3 regions of the Metabacillus flavus genome follow, and region 1 is predicted to be linked to each of the others. Evidence: riboswitches for the same ligand, from Rfam matches in the RefSeq annotation. Region 1 holds a riboswitch; each other region holds the start of a gene.
The links. A riboswitch is a leader RNA that binds a small molecule or an ion and turns the genes downstream of it on or off. The one in region 1 is predicted to bind S-adenosylmethionine.

Region 1 (5,817 bases):
CATGGCGGACATTATCCCCGTCCAGCACATAAACCTGAACACCGTTTTCATAAAGCTTCCGTGCCAGTTCATTTGCAACGGTAGATTTGCCTGAGCCGGATAATCCGGTAAACCATACGACAAAGCTATGATGTCCATTCCTTTCTCTCCGCTCCTGTTTGGAAATGGACTGCTGATGCCATGTAACATTTGCAGACTGTGTCATCGAACTTCCTCCGCTTCTGCCTGTGACTCTTTCATCCCTTCAATCAGCACCTTAATGACTTCAGGCCGGCTGAAAGTGCTTGGAGGAACTTCTCCCTTACGAAGCATGTCTCTTACCTTTGTACCTGAAAGAATAACGCGATGCTCCGGATCGTGGGGACATGATTTGGTGGTAGCCATCCCTTCGCATTTGCTGCAGTAAAAGCTGTGCTCAAAACGAAGCGGTGTAATTCCGATTTCTTCCGGCCTAAATTCGTCAAATATATATTGTGCATCATACGTGCCGTAATAATCGCCGACACCTGCATGGTCTCTTCCAACGATAAAGTGGGTGCAGCCATAATTTTTCCGTACTAATGCATGAAAGATGGCTTCTCTTGGTCCTGCATATCTCATCGCTGCCGGGAAGACTCCAAGGAATACCCGTTCTTTCGGATAGTATTCATCCAAGAGAACTCCATAACTTTTCATTCTGATGGAAGCAGAAATATCATCTGATTTGGTCTCCCCGACAAGCGGGTTTAAGAAGAGGCCATCGACTGTTTCAAGAGCCGTTTTCTGAATGTATTCATGCGCCCGATGGACCGGGTTCCTCGTTTGGAAGCCAACAATCGTTTTCCAGCCTTTTTGTTCAAAAGCAGCTCTTGTTTCAGCCGGGTCAAAATAGTGATCTGGAAAATCAGGCTGCGTCCGTTTTATGAGCGTGATTTCTCCGCTAACGTAAAGCTCTCCTCTTGAGAATAATTTTTTCACCCCAGGATGGTTCCGGTCAGAGGTCCTGTAAACGTTAGCTGCTTCTTTTTCTTTATCCGGTTTGTAAATCTCCCCAATATCTATAAAACCATAGTCTTCTCCCTCAAAAACGAGCTTTGCCTGATCTCCGTTATTAAGTTCTTTAGCCTTCTTTTCAGAGATTGGAAGCGTAATAGGTATGGACCAAACCGTACCATCTGAGAGCTTCATTGTCTCTACTACACTGAGATAATCCTTCTCAGATAAAAATCCTGACAGCGGGCTATACCCTCCTATAGCGATAAGTTCCAAGTCGCTTAATGCCATAGCATCCAGTTCAATCGTTTTCTCTAAATGTCCCACATCCTTGCCCAAATCTGTTCGCTGTATTAGCTTTCCTCCATGCGGTGTTAAACTCATCATTAACTCCTCCTATTCAGATAAAACTACTTGGTTTCAAATTTAAATTCCTCCGCCTTGTTCATGCACAGAGCGCTTTTCTTTCTTTATTGCTTTCATTAAAGACAGAACTCCAAGCGTTGCAACCATGATCGCCAAGGCTGAAAATGTGGAATAAAAATCAGATTGTATAAACAGCTTGACCAAAACATATGAAATGGCCAGACTTACCAGCGGGGACACAATCCAAACTTTTACGATTTTTTTTACAATTCCTTTTTGAAAAACAATTGCTCCATTTTTAGCAGCAGCGGAAGCCATGATGGAAGTAGATGTAACTTGTGTTAAAGGAACGGGAAGTCCGAATAAGGAACTGATTGTGACAAGCAGAGCGCCTGTTCCCGAAATCACAATTCCCTCTGTTTTCGAAAGCCTTGTAATCTTCTTTCCATTTGTCTCCAATACCCGGCCGCCAAGGAAAACCGCACCCGCTGCTACGAATAGCCCGCCAATCCATACCCCTTGGTTTACGGAAATGACATCAGCCGCCACCAGCGGGCCGACAGCGTTGGCAACATTATTCATTCCGGCTGAGAATGCTTCAAAGAATCCTGCTGCAATCAGAAGATAGATCAGCATTTTTCCGCCTCTAGCCTCTAGCCTTGAAAAAAGCGGCTGGGAAGCTCTGCATATAAAATAGGTGATAAAAAATGCTGCAGCCGGAATGATAACCCAAAACATCATGATGACAAGAATGGATTGAACATATAAAGCATGATAGGCCACTCCCACTCCCACTACTGCACCCACTGTGACTTCACTGGTGGACAGCGGGATGCCCATCAAATTGGCCATAAATAAAGAGATGGCAGCAGATCCAATGATGACAAGCACGATTTGCATTGTGATCATCGACTGCGGAATAATGCCGGAGCTGATGGTTTTGATTACTTCTCCTCCCCCGAGGACAGCGCCAAGTACAACGCCCGCGCCGCAAAGCAGGAGTGCTGCCATTCTGCGTTTTATTGCCCCTGACCCGTACGCGACACCCATGGAAGCAGCCGCTCCGCTTGCGCCAATGTTCATCGCAAAAAATAAACTCAGGATGATTGCTGCAGCTTCAATCATAGCTGAGACCTCAACCGTGCAGACCGCATTCTGTTTTTTGGCTGCCGTTCCAGCGGCCGGATCTCGCATCATTTACATCGATGGCAGGCTGGGTGCATGGCTTGCATCCGATGCTCGGATAGCCTTGATCGTGGAGAACATTGTAGTCCAAATCATTTTTGTGGGCATACCGCCAGACATCTTTCCACGTCCAGTGAATAAGCGGGCAGATTTTTACATTTTCAAATTTATCATCCCTGTTCAGGAACTGGGTATTTTTTCTTGAAGGAGATTGCTCTCTGCGCAATCCGGATATCCATGCTTTTTCGCTGCTCATAACCTCGCGAAGAGGGAGCACTTTCCTGATTCTGCAGCATTCATTCGGATTCCTCTTCCATAGCTCATCCCCGTGCTTTGCAGCCTGTTCAGCTACACTTAGAGACGGTTTTTTCAAAAAAATATTTAAGGCAGGATACCGTGCCTTAACACGGTCAATCAAATCATAGGTTTCTTTGAAATGGAGCTCAGTATCTAAAAATACAATTCTCGCATCCTTTTTTATTTTCGATATGAGATCGATTAGAACAATTCCTTCAATACCAAAGCTGCATGCATAAACTAAATCATCCTGATAATGCGAATAGGCCCATTTTAAAACGTTGAGCGCTTCGATCGCTTTATCCTTATCTTCGAACTCCGGAACGGTTTCTGTCCAATTTTCGAATGTCAGCATTTATTTACACTCCCCTTTTTTCAAACCATTGCAAAAAGGCAGGAACGCGCCGCTGCATAAACAAAGAGCAGGCAAACCGTTCCCGCCTCTAGTTTGTCTAGTCAGCGTACTAATTTTGGATTTTTATTTTAGTCTGACTTTTTCATTTTTCTCTAGCTGAATGATCTTCCCATCCTGGACAACCAGGGTGATTGATCCGTATTTCATTGCCTGAAGCATTTCTTTTAGCTTTCCGATTACTTCTTCAAGCTGATCTAGCTCCCCCACGGACAGTCCCTCCCAATACAAAATAAAAAGCCTTCCATTTTAGAAAGACTTGTGAGGTGTATTCCCCTTATCTCCCAAAATGGATTCCATTTTGCTGGATTTAGCACCTTGCTGTTACGCAGGTTGCCGGGTTTCATAGGGCCAGGTCCCTCCACCTCTCTGGATAAGTATTGTGTGTTATTGATTTCAAATTTTAGCACAATTCGAACGATTGTCAACCCGAGTTATCGGGTAGGTTTTATAAAAAATCAAAATAGGTGCGAATTACCCAGTAATTTCTGCTGCATAGAAATATTTTTGGCAGCAGGATACAATTAGCTTAGGAGGTGAAATGTATTGAAAAAGACGATTGTTTCATGGAGCGGAGGGAAAGACAGCACAATTATGCTTCACAGGCTTTTGCAAAACCCGGAATAAAATATCTCCGGACTTTTTACATCGATCAACCGGGTTGCCCGCAGCGTCCCTTTTCATGGAATCGGAGAGGATTTGCTAAAAGATCAGGCAGCAAGCCTCGGCCTTGCTATTCAATTCATTGAAATGTCTCCATCTCCATCTAATAATGAATATGAAGAAAGCATGGTCGAATTTCTGAAAAAATGCAAAGAAAATGAAATTACTCATGCTGCTTTCGGAGACATCTTTTTAAAGGATATTCGTCAATATAGAGAAAAGCTTGTCAGGTTAAGTGGCTTACAGGCTATTTTTCCTCTATGGGGAGAGCAGACCGACTCTTTGGCGAGACAATTTATTAATGATGGCTATAAAGCTTCCATTTGCGGAATAGATGGATCGAAGCTTCCATATTCTTTATTGGGACATCATTATGATGCATGGGTTATTGATGCCATAAGAAAATCCGCCGATCCATGCGGAGAAAACGGGGAGTTTCATACCTTTGTGTATGGCGGACCGATTTTCAGCACAGAGCTTTCATTTGCGGCAGCCGGCACGGAAAACGCATTTACTGATTTCCGAACACTTTTGCTGCAGCGGGAGGATTACACATGATTGGTAAAGCGTTCTTGTCACTGATTGGTTTTATGATGGCAGCAATCGGCTTTTCCTTTTCCTTCTCTTTAAAATGGAGCAAAGAGGAGCTGAATGAAATAAGAATAACCGCAGCAGGGGGCTTTAGATTATTTGCTGCTGGCGGCTTATTGTATTGAACCATTTTGGAAAGGACCGTTCCTGAAAATCAAACGGTCCTATTGTTTCATCTTAGTTTTCTTCTATTCGGCCTTGCCGGTTTTGCATTATCTGTCTTCATTTGGTTCAGTTAATGCAATAGGGAATTCCATGTAAAAGGATGTCCCTTCCTTAGTGCTTACAACCCGAAGTTCACCATGATGATTTTCAATGATCTTTCTTGAAATAGAGAGACCCAGCCCTGTTCCATCATCCTTCGTGGTATAAAATGGATCGAATATATGAACGAGAACCTCAGGCTCAATCCCGCTCCCGTTATCCGAAAAAGAAATTTGCACCACATCCCCGTATATGGCGGCTCTCACTTCAACTTTTAATTTTTTATTCCTGCGCTTTGCCTGACGGGCGTTAGCAAACAAATTCATAAATACTTGCAGAAGCTCCTCCTTGTTTCCGGGGATCGCCGTTTCAGGCAGTATCTTTCTGCAATCAATCGTAAGATCGGTGTCATGAAGGAACGCTTCACTGTGGAGAAACTTTCCTAAATAATTCTTGAGAAAATCTGACACATAAAGATTCTCAAATGGCAGTGCCTCCGTTTTCGATAACCTCAAAAAATCCGTAATAATGCCGTTCGCACGATCTATCTCAGGAATAAGCAAAGCAGAAAACAGCCGGTTCATATCTGGACCGAGCTGGCCGCTGAGCAGCTGCAGATAACCCCGGACAGTTGTAAGGGGATTTCTAATTTCATGAGCGATCCCTGCTGCAATTCTCCCTGACATCGCCATTTTTTCAGCATCCTTTAAGTTATTCAGGAAATGAAATACTCCTGCTACTCTACTGATACTCCCATCGTGCCTTCGTATGATATATGTATTAACAATCCCATAATTGCGGTCCCACAATTCCCGATTGCGGATCGCCTGCCCGGTCTGAAGCGTTTCCAAAATGGCAATTTGCTGATCAGGAATTCTGAGCAGCTCCCTGATATGTTTTCCGATCATTGCTTCACGATCGACCTTTAGATCGGCAGCCGACTGCCTGTTGCACAGTGTAATTTTTCCATCAGCATCTGTAATGACTAGATGATGCGGTATCAAATCAGCCAGCGGAGCAAGCTTCTCTTCCAGCTTTTCCAGCAGCTCTCCTTCTAAAGATGTAATGGTAAACCAGCCTTTTTGTTCAGCAGCAGGCTGATGCTGATAAAATCTGCCTGATTCAGG
Region 2 (5,817 bases), 910 kb from region 1:
TGGTCAGGATATTTTCAAGGGCTGCTGGGGGGCTTCGGGATCCATTTGCCGACAGCATTGACCAGTGCCTATTCACCGGAAAATGGAACGTATTTTGATCTTCCGGCTGTCATTATTGCGTTTTTGATTACCTTTCTTCTAACGAAGGGGGTAAGAGAATCCGCGAGGCTTAATGCAATTATGGTTATTATTAAAATTGTGGTGGTTCTTTTATTTATCGCAGTGGCTGTCTGGTATGTAAAGCCTGATAATTGGACGCCATTTATGCCTTTCGGCTTTGGAGGTGTAGCAACTGGCGCTGCAACGGTATTCTTTGCTTATATCGGATTTGATGCTGTTTCCTCTGCTGCGGAAGAGGTTAAAAATCCTCAGAAAAACATGCCAATCGGGATTATCGCTTCTTTAGCCATCTGTACAGTTCTATACATTGCAGTATCGGCGATTTTAACAGGAGTCGTCCCTTATACAGAGCTTAATGTGAAAAATCCGGTTGCTTTTGCTTTGAACTATATCAACCAGGACTGGGTTGCGGGACTGATTTCAATCGGTGCCATTGCCGGGATGACAACAGTTTTACTTGTTATGATGTATGGCCTGTCCCGTCTGTTTTATGCAATCAGCCGTGATGGTCTTCTGCCGAGCGGTTTATCAAAAATCAACAAAAAGACGCAGACTCCTGTCAAAACGACATACCTGGGCTGTTTGCTCGTTTCCCTTTTTGCAGGTTTTATACCGCTTGATGAATTAGCAAATTTAACAAGTATCGGTACTCTGTTTGCCTTTATGTCGGTTTCGATTGGGATCTTGGTTTTAAGAAAATCAGGAGAAGGGATGAAGGCAGGGTTTAAAACTCCATTCGTTCCAGTTGTGCCGATTTTAGCCTTCCTCTCCTGTGCGTATTTAATGCTCCAGCTTCAAATGCAAACTTGGATTGCCTTCCTGATTTGGCTGGCTGCCGGTTTAATTGTTTACTTCGTTTATGGAAGAAAACACAGTTTGTTAAACAAATCATAATTGGATAAAAAAGGCGTGCCGGATGCACGTCTTTTTTTTATTCGTTTGCGCAACCCTAAAAAGAAAAAGGGATGTGTCATGTACGATGAAAAAATGGATTTCCTGTTTTCTTATAGCAGGTATACTTGCAGGGATAGCTGAGCCTAGGCTTGTTTATTCAGCACACCAGCAGGAGCCCGCATATGCAAAGTGGTCTAAAATTGCTATACAAGAGGTTAAGCGTAAGTATCCGGATGCCAAGCTGCTGGATTATAAGCATATTGGCCGCGAAAAATTGGATGATGAATTGGCAGCAGAAAAATTTAAGCTCTGGATACGCCAGGGCAGCAGGGAATTCGGATTATTTGTAACAGTTGAATTTAATGAAAAGACCCAGAAAGTAAAATCCATTCATTTTAAAGAATCCGAACGTTGAAGCGGAAGCAGACCATCTGTAGTGGTCTGCTTTTTTGTAAAGGTTTCTAAATCTCAGAAAGCGGTATTAATTATTATTAGAAAATGCTTGAGACGGGGGAAACCAATGTACAGGAAGGACTTTTACGTTTTCGATGAGAATGGGCCAAAGCCTGCAGTTATTCGGAATTATAAGGAAACAGATTTTGAAGGACTGATTGCCATTCAGCAGAAGATACGGAGGGCTAATGGAATGGAAAAGTCCTTTTTTGAATCAATAGTAATAATTGTAAATATTCGAGTGCTATAATAATTGTCTGAAAACGATACAGTGCCCTTTTATATTAGAAATGAAAGGGTTTTCTATTTTTTGAATAGGAATATTATTTTCTTGAAAAAGTAAAATTCGCATCTTATTTTGTTTGACATTTATCCTGTCAGCCCTTAAGGTAGTAAAAGATTGTTTTTGAAAAGCCAATAAATTAATTCGAACTTCTTATCATGAGAGGCGGAGGGACTGGCCCTGCGATGCCTCGGCAGCGGACTTTTTTTGAAGAGTGCTGTGCCAAATCCAGCAAGCTCCAGAGCTTGGAAGATAAGAAGAGTGTCCTGAAAATTGTGTATTAAGGCCTCTTCTTAAAAGGATAAGAAGGGGTCTTTTTTATAAGGCGGATCTTCCGGCAGCAGGTGATGATAACCAGCAATGCTGGAAAAACAGAATAGCAGCGAGGTGGAGAAAATGGATTTAAATAACGGAACGAAAAGAAATCCGCTGGCTTTATTGCCATTGCTGATTTTTATATCGCTATTTATTTTAGCAGGTGTGATCACTGGGGACTTCTATAAGCTTCCGATGGTTGTAGCGATTCTTGTGGCAGTTGCAGTTGCCCTTTTTATGAATAGAAAAGAAAATTTGACATCAAAAGTTGAACGCTTTGCGAAGGGTGCAGGACATCCTGATATTATGATTATGGTATTTATCTACATCCTGGCCGGCGCTTTCTCGGAAGCGGCAAAAGGAATGGGTGCGGTAGAGTCGACAGTTAACCTGGCTTTAACGTATTTTCCTCAAAGCTTTTTAGTAGTAGGACTTTTCATCATTGCAGCATTTGTCTCAATCTCAATGGGTACATCAATGGGAACTATTGCAGCTCTTGGACCGATTGCAGCAGGAATCAGCGGTGAGACAGAAATTCCGGTTGCTCTGGCTGTTGCTTCTGTTATTGGGGGAGCGATGTTCGGAGACAATTTATCGTTTATTTCCGATACAACGATTGCAGCCGTACGCTCACAGAAAACCGAAATGCTGGACAAGTTTAAAACGAACTTTTTCATCGTCCTGCCGGCAGCAATTGTTACAGTTATCGTCCTGGTTGCCATTTCACTTGGGATGGATTCAGCAGTCGAACCAAAGGAGTTCAGTTTTGTAAAATTGCTCCCTTACATTGGGGTGCTCATCGCAGCACTCGCCGGGTTGAATGTTGTCGCCGTACTGGGCGGGGGAATTGTCTTAACAGGTGTTATCGGTCTGGCAGACGGAAGCTTCAATATCCTGACCTTCTCTCAAACCATGATGAAAGGCATCTCTGGAATGTCAGAGCTTATCATCCTGTCCGTCCTTATTGGAGGTATGGTAGAACTCATCAAGCATAATGGAGGAATTGCCTTCCTGCTGAACGCTATGACGAAAAACATCCGTACAAAAAAAGGCGCAGAGTTTGGAATTGCCGGACTTGTCAGTGCAACAAACCTATCAACTGCGAATAACACGATCTCAATTATCACAGCAGGACCGCTTGCGAAAAATATTGCCGATCAGTACGGCATAGATAAAAGAAAATCAGCAAGCATCTTGGATATTTTCTCTTGCAGTGTGCAGGGGCTGATTCCATACGGTGCCCAAATGCTGGCAGGGGCTCAGCTCGTAAAAGCTTCTCCGCTCAGCATTCTTCCGTACACATTCTATCCGATGCTGACTCTTCTATGCGGTATATTAGCCATAGCATTCGGCTTGCCAAGACTGAAACCGAAAGCTGGACACCGCCAAGCTGAAGCGGGAGAGATGAAAGAGAACTATACCAATTGATATTAAGAGCGGTACCCTTTTTCCAGGGTATCGCTTTTTTTAGTTGATAGAAGGCTGTGAGCAGCTTAGATATAACAAAATGGAGTTTGGAAACAATCCATAAATAGTACAGTTGAGGAATAGGTAAATAAGGGGCAGGAACGGCTAAATAACGTGCGCCGGCGGACAGAAAATGAAACAGCTAAATTTGGTTCCCGAACGGCTAAATAAGCGGGAGGAACGGCTAAATTGAAGAGCCGAACGGCCAAATAACGTGTGCCATCAAACAGAAAAAAATGTACCGGCTAAATAAGTGCTGGGAAGTTCGGAACAGCCAAATAGCGTGCGCCATTTGAAAAAAGTTTTCGGTGAGCACTTCAAAAATCAGCTGTTTGCCCTTTTAACTCCAAATTCCGACAAATTTCGCAAAGGATTGATTAGGTTTCATTAGAAACCTTGATAAACCGCTATTCTGCCTTTTACAACAATTAATGACAAAAACACCATTTTGCAAACATTTATGTTTAGTGATGACTATTTGCTTATGCAGGATGGCAGGGAGATAGCGCTTACAAGTGGAATGTCTCTATCTTAAGACCTTGCATCCAAAACGAGACCAAAGAAGCCTTTTAATAGAACGCCACCATTTCGGCCGCTTTTCAGATTAAAATGATGAAGGAGTCTTTTTAATAAAGGAGTGATCGTTATGGCAAAAGAGGCCAGTCAGAAGAGCGGTAAATCTTATTTGTTTGAAATTCATTTCCTGCGTGCCTTTGCTTGTTTAGCTGTTGTGGCGGTACACGTTTCCGCAACGAATTCTGGTATGAATAACGATACGTATGACTGGTTTTCGTATTTTCTGAACCAGATCGGCCGTTTCGGGACACCAATTTTTGCGGTCATCAGCGGTTTTCTTTTGTTTTTTCAGGTTCGGAATAAAGGATTTCAATTTGGGAAGTTTATGAAATCACGTTTTTCGAAGGTTATTATTCCTTTTATTTTATGGAGTGTTGCATATCGTTATATGATGTACGTTTATAACGGCCAGGGAATTGGCGATCCGATAGAGGAAATCGGGGGGTTTATTCAAGGAAATGCGTTTTATCATTTGTATTTTATTTCAATCGTAGTGCAATTTTATCTTGTTTTTCCACTTCTTCAAAAGCTGTTTAGAACGCAAACGACGATTCTTATTTTCTTGTTTATTTCCTTCTTAATTAGTTACAACCTATACGGAATTAAACCTCCGTTTGAGGGTCCGATTGGAGAATTCATTGCAAGCAAGTCGTTTATGCCGATCTGGATTTTCTACTTTGCCTTCGGTGCATTCCTTGCCTATTACTGGGAAGGGATCCGCAATTTTGCGCAGAAGCGCCCGGTTCAAATGCTTATTCTCGCTCTTGCCGTTTCAGCTGGGGCGGTGATTGAATACAACATGAAGGGGTATGTATCAAACCGCAGGCTTTCTAACCTTGCGAATATACCGCTTCTAAGCATCGCGGCTATTGGAATTTATCCGCTGCTCGCTAAATTTTCAGTTATAAAGCATCCTCTTGTGCTAATTGGCAAGTACTCGATGGGAATCTACCTGATTCACCCTATGGTACTGTATTTGATGGCTAGGCATCTTCCGGAACCCTATTGGAATGTTCAGTATGTCGGCATTATGTACATTGCTGTTATGATCATCTGTGTTGCCGCCATCAGACTGATTACATTCGTTCCGCTTACAACGTTCCTATTGCCTGTGCCGAAAATCAAGAAAACAAGCCAGGAACCGCCGGCAAATGCTGCAGATGCCAGTGCAAGACAGCCTGCGTAATAATGAAAAAAGAGCTCAGTGTTAAGTGCTGGGCTCTTTTCTTTTGTATAGATGTTCAATCATCATCTGGTATCCGTAGAGAAGAACCGCCCACATCATTGATACTCCGAACATATAAGGCGGCTGGAACCTCAGCAGTTTGAAAAGCTTCTTTTTTTGAAAGAAAAAAGCGATTGGGTAAGCGAGAGAAAAATCCAGGATGCTATTGGCCAGCAGATATTTAAGGAAGTTTCCATAGGTCAGATGGAAAATCCATAGCGTCCCGCTTAAGAAGGGACCAAATATAAAGCTTAAGTTTACTCTCGCCTCTTTTTTCCTGCCTCCAGGAACCTTCCAAAATTTCCATGCATCTGCGAACATGCTCTCCACACACAAAATCATGGTGATAAAGATTCCGGACGGCAAAAACCGAAGCAGCCTCTTTTTATTAATGAACACCAGTGTGGAAAGTGAAAGAATGGCCATCAGCCTCTCAGGATGCTTTTTCACTGATTTTTCACTCCTTTAGTTCCAGCAGTCTGTT
Region 3 (5,817 bases), 1.3 Mb from region 1:
GGCAAGCTCTGTTTTTCCCGCTCCGACTAATCCGGCAACTGCGACGACTTCCCCCGCTGAAACAGAGAACGAAATGCCCTTCAGGCGCTCTTCATCCTCCAGCCCATCTACTTGGAGAAGGGTTCGGCCGATCTCCGTTCCCTCCTCCTGCATTTCCTGGGTGAGGGCACGGCCCAGCATGGTCTCGATAATCTGCTCCTGCGTGACCTCTGCTGTTTCAAATGTTTGAATAGTGCTTCCGTCTCTCATTACCGTAATCCGATTGCAAAGCTCGAATACTTCCGGAAGACGGTGGGAGATAAAGATACAGCCGACTCCCTGCTTCACAAGCCTCTGGATAATCGAGAAAAAATGCTTCGTTTCTTCAATTGACAGCGGTGCCGTCGGTTCATCAAAAATAATGATTTTCGCCTTGCGGACAAGGGCCCGCGCGATGAGAACCATTTGCTTCTGGGCAAGCGTTAATTCAGAAGCCATTTTCATAACCGAAATGCGGTCCTCCTGCAGCAGCTTCAGAGCCTCCTTCGCCTCTCGATTCAGCTTCTTTCGGGAAACCGTCCATTTTTTGGAGGAGGAGAAGGAGTCGAGCATGATGTTGTCAGCGACCGACAGCTGAGGAACGAGCGCTGTATCCACTTCCTGGTACACACAGTCGATTCCGAGTTCCTTCGCTTCTTTTGGCGAGCGGATCTGAACGGGCTGCCCGTTTACAAAAATTTCGCCGCCATCCTGCGTATAGGCACCTGACAGGATTTTCATCAGCGTGCTTTTCCCCGCTCCATTCGCTCCAAGCAGCGCACGAACTTCCCCGCTTTTCAGTTCAAAATGCGCATCCTTCAGCGCCTTAACACGGCCGAATGATTTGGAGATGTTTTTCATTTGCAGAAGGCTCATCCTTCTCCCTCCTTCTCTGTTATTTTCCTTCTTCCAGCTTTTTCAGCTTATCCGTATACCCCTGCTCGCTTTTTCCCCAGCCTTCCACGTGCTGATCCAGGTCATTCGTTGTCACCTGCTCCTTCGGAAGGGCTTCCTTCGTCACAAATACCGGCTTCAATTTCACTTTTTCCTCCACGCTGTCCCCATTGATTTTCTGATAAGCGTAACGGACCTGAATGCGTCCGATGTCTTTCGGATCGACAGCGGCAGAAGCGACCCATGGGCTGTTTTCCTTTTGGATCATCTGAAGATCCTCATCACTCATGTCAATTCCATACACTTTAATATCCGTTCTTCCCGCCTGCTCAAGAGCACGAACCGCCCCTTTTGCAAATTCATCCCAGGCTGCCCAAACAGCTGTAATCTCGCCTTTATTCGGATACTGCTTCAGGATCGCTTCCATCTGGGCCTGTGTATCGAGAGCCGTGTTTTGGGTTGCGGCACCAAATGCGGCCACTTCCTTAATGCCTGTGTTTTCTTTCAAAAATTGCTGATACGCGATCTGGCGGCGTTCCATCGGAGCAAATCCGGCCACCCAGATTTTCACGATGTTCGCTTTTCCGCCTGAATCTTTAGCCAGCTGATCAAGCGTCATCTGTGCCATTTGCTGGTCACCCTGTTCAATCGACGTTACACCCTTTGATTCCACCCCTGCATCAAACGCAACAACCGGAATGTTTTTGCTGATCGCTTTTTCGACACCGGCAGTCAGCGCTTCCTTCGTTCCGTGATCAATCAGAATCGCGTCAAACCCTTGATTAACCGCGGCATCCACATTGGACGCCATTTTTGCCAGATCGCCGTCAGATGTGAACACAACGGTTTGGCCGCCAAACTTTTCGGTCTGCTCTTTAACGCCTTCTATGTATTGAGCTGAGAACGTTCCAAGGTTCTGCTGCATAATAAGGGCGATTTTCTTTCCTGCAAGCGGATTGTCTTTGCTTGCCTTTGCTTTTGTTCCTGCCTGCTCGCCCACTTTCGGCTGGCATCCTGCAAGCATGGCGAGAATGAGAAGCGCTGCCAGAAGGATCTTTGCATATTTTTTTGTCATGATCTTACTCCCCCTAATAGAAATATTCCGGACGTTCTTTCGAGGGCTTTTCTTACCGGAAAAATAGGAAAAGCCCCTTTCTCATAAAGAAAGAGGCTTGAAGAATTAAAGTCGTCTTCTAAAGCCTCTTATCTCTCAGAAAGTAAAAACCTTTCTGTTGGAATTAGCACCGTGCCTTCAGGGTCAAAACCCTGGCGCGTCTTGCTTTCGCGCCCCGTCTCGCGACGGAATTACGGTCGGTTGCTGGGCATCATAGGGCCAAATCCCTCCGCCTGCTCTGGATAAGAGTGCAATCTGAATAGTATGAAATTTTATTTCCTGAGCTGAATGTTATCACCATTTTTTACAGCCTGCAACATTTTTTTGAAAAAACTTTCAATTCACTCGGGAGTAAATGGGTTTTGCCACAGGATTGCTGGAAATGCCTGCTTTATGCTGAAAGTGAATTTTGAAGGTCTTCAAAAAACTGAGGAGTTTATCAACGGCATTTCCAGCCTGGCTCAAACCGTCACACACAAGTGGAGACGGCATTCCGGTTTAAAGAATAGGCTATGTTAAAGCATTATGTTGATGAGACGCAAGCGGGAGCAGCCGGACAGGTGAGACCCCGCAGGCTCACCGCCAGTCCAAGGATAAGCGAACGCCTGCTAGCTGCAATCAACAGCCAAGTTTAACAGAGCTAAAGAATAAGAGAACCAGTCCGAAAACTGGTTCTCTCTCTTTCTCTTATGCCTTGAGCTCCGAATTTTCATCCGCTGCACGACCAGGAAGAAAGATCGTTACAGCAGATAAAATTCCAAATACAAGGGCAAAACCAATCAATACCCATACACTTCCCCAAAGCAAATTTGAATCCCCCAGTGAGATGACCGCTTTAAACCCGGCAATCGTATAGGTAAACGGAAGCCAGCCGCTGATTGCTTGAACTCCCTCAGGCAGCAGGATGACCGGCAGGCTTGCTCCGGTTGTGGTTATCTGTGCAACAGCCAGAATAAAGGCGAGGAATCGGCCAATGGTTCCTGCAACAGCGGTCAGGGCAAAGATGATAATCATGAAGACGAGACTGACGAAAACAGCGAATAGGATAAAATAGAAAGCGTTTTCAACTTGAAGCTGCAGAATAACTAGAGTAAAGATCGAAAGGACAAGTGCCTGAATGACGGCAAAAATCGCCATTTGGCCAAGCTTGCCCGCATACCAGCCAATGCCGGAGGCTTCTGCAGGCTTTTTGAAATCAGTTACAAAAGTAAGAAGCAAAATGCCAGCGAATAATGCTAATGACAAAATATAAGGTGCGGTTGAGTCACGATAAAATTCATATTCATTTACTGTTTCTGATGCGAGTTTTACAGGTGAGGAGAACATAGAAATGTTGTCGTCCCCCGCTTTAATGCTTCCGGTTTTCTCGGCTCCGCTAGCAAGACCGTCTGCAAGCTGGCCGCTTCCTTCCTTCAGCTTCAGAACGCCGGCGTCAACTTTTGTGACTCCGTCTGTCAGCTGGCTCCAGCCATTCTTGACAGTTTCATTTCCGCCGCTGACTTTAACCAGTCCCGTATGAAGATCTCCCGCTCCTGCGGTAAGGGTCCTCCACCCGGCATCTACTTCCGTGTTTCCGCTGTAGATTTTTTGTGTACCGCCATACAGCTCTGAGACTCCAGACTTCATCTCTTTCCATCCGGAATTCACTGATTGATTTCCGTTGCTTACTTGCGCAGCTCCGGCATTCAATTTTGCAACTGATGAGGTAAGCTCCTTCCAGGAAGAAGAAAGGGCCTGGTTTCCATTTGCAATCGCTTTTGATCCGGCCGCAAGCTTTGCTGCCCCTCCGCTCACCCGGGCTTGTCCTTCTTTTAGCTTTGTCATGCCGGCGGCCAGGGCATTCGCACCGTCTGACGCTTGTTTGACGCCGCCTGCTACTTGTGCGGTTCCTTCTTTCAAGAGTTTCGTATTTTTCGTAATGCTTTCTGTACCGCCTGCTACAATTTTGCTTGTTTCAAGCAGTGTGAGAAATTCACGGTCCGTTTTCAGCTGAGGATTTTTAGCAAGGTACGCTTCCAAACCTTGTGCAAGACCCTTTGCACCGGCAGATACCTGAGCTGCCCCAGCATCCAAATCACTCATGCCTTTTGCCGCCGCGCTGCTCCCAGGCGCAAGGACCGCAAGTCCATCCTTCAGCTGACCGCTTCCCGCTTCCGATTGCTTCAGTCCTTCAAGCACTTGGGCTGCGCCGACATTCAAGTCTCCGGCGCCCTTAGCCGCATCACCTGATCCGGCTGCAAGCTGATCGATTTTCCCTGAGCCCTGCTTTAACGATTGATAGAGCAGCCCTGTTCCATCCTTCACCTGCTTGGAGCCGTCTGCAAGCTTTTCAATGTCTCCGGACTTCCCTGTTAAGGATTCGAGCAGCGTTCCTGTCCCGTCGTTTACCTGTTTCGTACCCGCTGCAAGCTCAGATATACTTCCCTGTTTTGCACTGAGGGAGTCGAGCATCTCCTTTGATCCTGCTTCAAGCTTTTTGGATCCATCCGCCAATGCCGCAATATCCGCAGACTTGCCTGTCAGAGAATCCAGGATCTGGCCTGTCCCTTTTTGAAGCTCTTCGGATCCTGTATAAATTTGATTGGACCCATCTGAACCGGCTGTAAAACCTTCTGAAACCTCTCCAAGCTGTGCGAAAAGTTTTGACGTATAGTTTTCCGTAATTTTATCGCCCAGCTGTTCTCTGATTTTTTCCGCAGCGCCCTTTGTAATTTGAGCGGCAGTAAAGCTTAGCCCCTCATTTTGAATGTAGCGCAGCTCAGGCACCTCCGGATTTTCTCCCAATACGGTTGTCACTTTTTCCGAAAAATTTTCTGGTATTTCAATGACCATGTAGTAGGACTGATCTTTTAGTCCTGCAGCTGCTTCTTCAGAGCTGACAAAATCCCAGCCAAGGCTGCTGCTTTTCTTTAAATCGGCCACTAAGTCATTCCCTGCATTAATCTGCTCATCTCCGGAAGCCGCCCCTTTATCCTTGTTCACGACAGCTACTGGCAGGTTATCCAAGTGATCATATGGACCCGACCTTGAAGAAAGCAGGACCGCTGCATACACAAGCGGTACGAGAAGAACAGCAATCAGGGCCACCAGCATCCCTTTCCTGTTCCCGTTTTGAAGCCTTTCTTTCATCCCCTCAAATCTTCCCATGCACATCCCCCGTTATCCATCTAAATATCTATATACAAAAGTGAATAAGGACTCATTCACTGATATTCTTTATATATACTGAATATTTAGTCAATATTCCTGCCTGTTTTATTATAGATGCAAAAATATTTTTCTGTTATGTAATAGTTTTGCAGGACTTCATCGAAAGTGGTCGTTTAGACGCTGAAGCATGCGGGTAAATAAAATCAGTAATTTGAAATAATTACCTAAAAAGGAAGGAATGAGTGTATTTGGACATGAATCACACAGTAAAGTACGGAGGATTTTGGATTAGAACCGCGGCATTATTGATTGACACTGCAATTTTGTTTACCGTTTTCTTCATTCCATTTTTACCGATGATATTTGGAGAACCGCCGCAGAGTATAACTCCTGTCATCTTGATTTACGCAGCAGAATACATTGTTGCTCTCGCCTACTTTATCATCTTGCCGGTAACTTCCTGGCAGGGCACTATAGGAAAAAAATTGCTTGGATTGAAAATTGTTAATGAACATGGTGAAAAATTAACGATTGGAAAGTCAATCCTCAGGTATTTATCCTTTTCGGTTAGCGGGTTCGTTCTGTATATAGGCTTCATTATGGCCGGATTCACCAGCCGGAAACAAGCACTGCACGACATG

Region 2: linked by a shared signal. The riboswitch ahead of J9317_RS04560 (Na+/H+ antiporter NhaC family protein) and the one ahead of J9317_RS09100 (YezD family protein) in region 1 are both predicted to bind S-adenosylmethionine.
Region 3: linked by a shared signal. The riboswitch ahead of J9317_RS02605 (sugar ABC transporter substrate-binding protein) and the one ahead of J9317_RS09100 (YezD family protein) in region 1 are both predicted to bind S-adenosylmethionine.

What each region holds. Positions count from the first base shown of each region.
Region 1 is NZ_JAGVRK010000001.1:1,766,589-1,772,405, reverse strand. Features, by position in the region: gene cysC (adenylyl-sulfate kinase) at 1-205, opposite strand, end outside; gene sat (sulfate adenylyltransferase) at 202-1,356, opposite strand; gene cysP (sulfate permease) at 1,399-2,460, opposite strand; gene J9317_RS09105 (phosphoadenylyl-sulfate reductase) at 2,474-3,175, opposite strand; gene J9317_RS09100 (YezD family protein) at 3,299-3,412, opposite strand; SAM riboswitch class I at 3,507-3,612, opposite strand; gene J9317_RS09095 (adenine nucleotide alpha hydrolase family protein) at 3,932-4,453, shown strand; gene J9317_RS09090 (hypothetical protein) at 4,450-4,611, shown strand; gene J9317_RS09085 (two-component system sensor histidine kinase NtrB) at 4,699-5,817, opposite strand, start outside.
Region 2 is NZ_JAGVRK010000001.1:853,872-859,688, forward strand. Features, by position in the region: gene bcaP (branched-chain amino acid transporter BcaP) at 1-1,014, shown strand, start outside; gene J9317_RS04550 (YqzG/YhdC family protein) at 1,100-1,429, shown strand; gene J9317_RS21005 (hypothetical protein) at 1,535-1,717, shown strand; SAM riboswitch class I at 1,901-2,009, shown strand; gene J9317_RS04560 (Na+/H+ antiporter NhaC family protein) at 2,147-3,493, shown strand; gene J9317_RS04565 (acyltransferase) at 4,179-5,294, shown strand; gene J9317_RS04570 (hypothetical protein) at 5,316-5,783, opposite strand; gene J9317_RS04575 (hypothetical protein) at 5,780-5,817, opposite strand, start outside.
Region 3 is NZ_JAGVRK010000001.1:486,706-492,522, reverse strand. Features, by position in the region: gene J9317_RS02610 (sugar ABC transporter ATP-binding protein) at 1-894, opposite strand, end outside; gene J9317_RS02605 (sugar ABC transporter substrate-binding protein) at 914-1,987, opposite strand; SAM riboswitch class I at 2,113-2,275, opposite strand; partial or broken gene J9317_RS20480 (hypothetical protein) at 2,387-2,545, shown strand; gene J9317_RS02600 (YhgE/Pip family protein) at 2,714-5,173, opposite strand; gene J9317_RS02595 (RDD family protein) at 5,431-5,817, shown strand, end outside.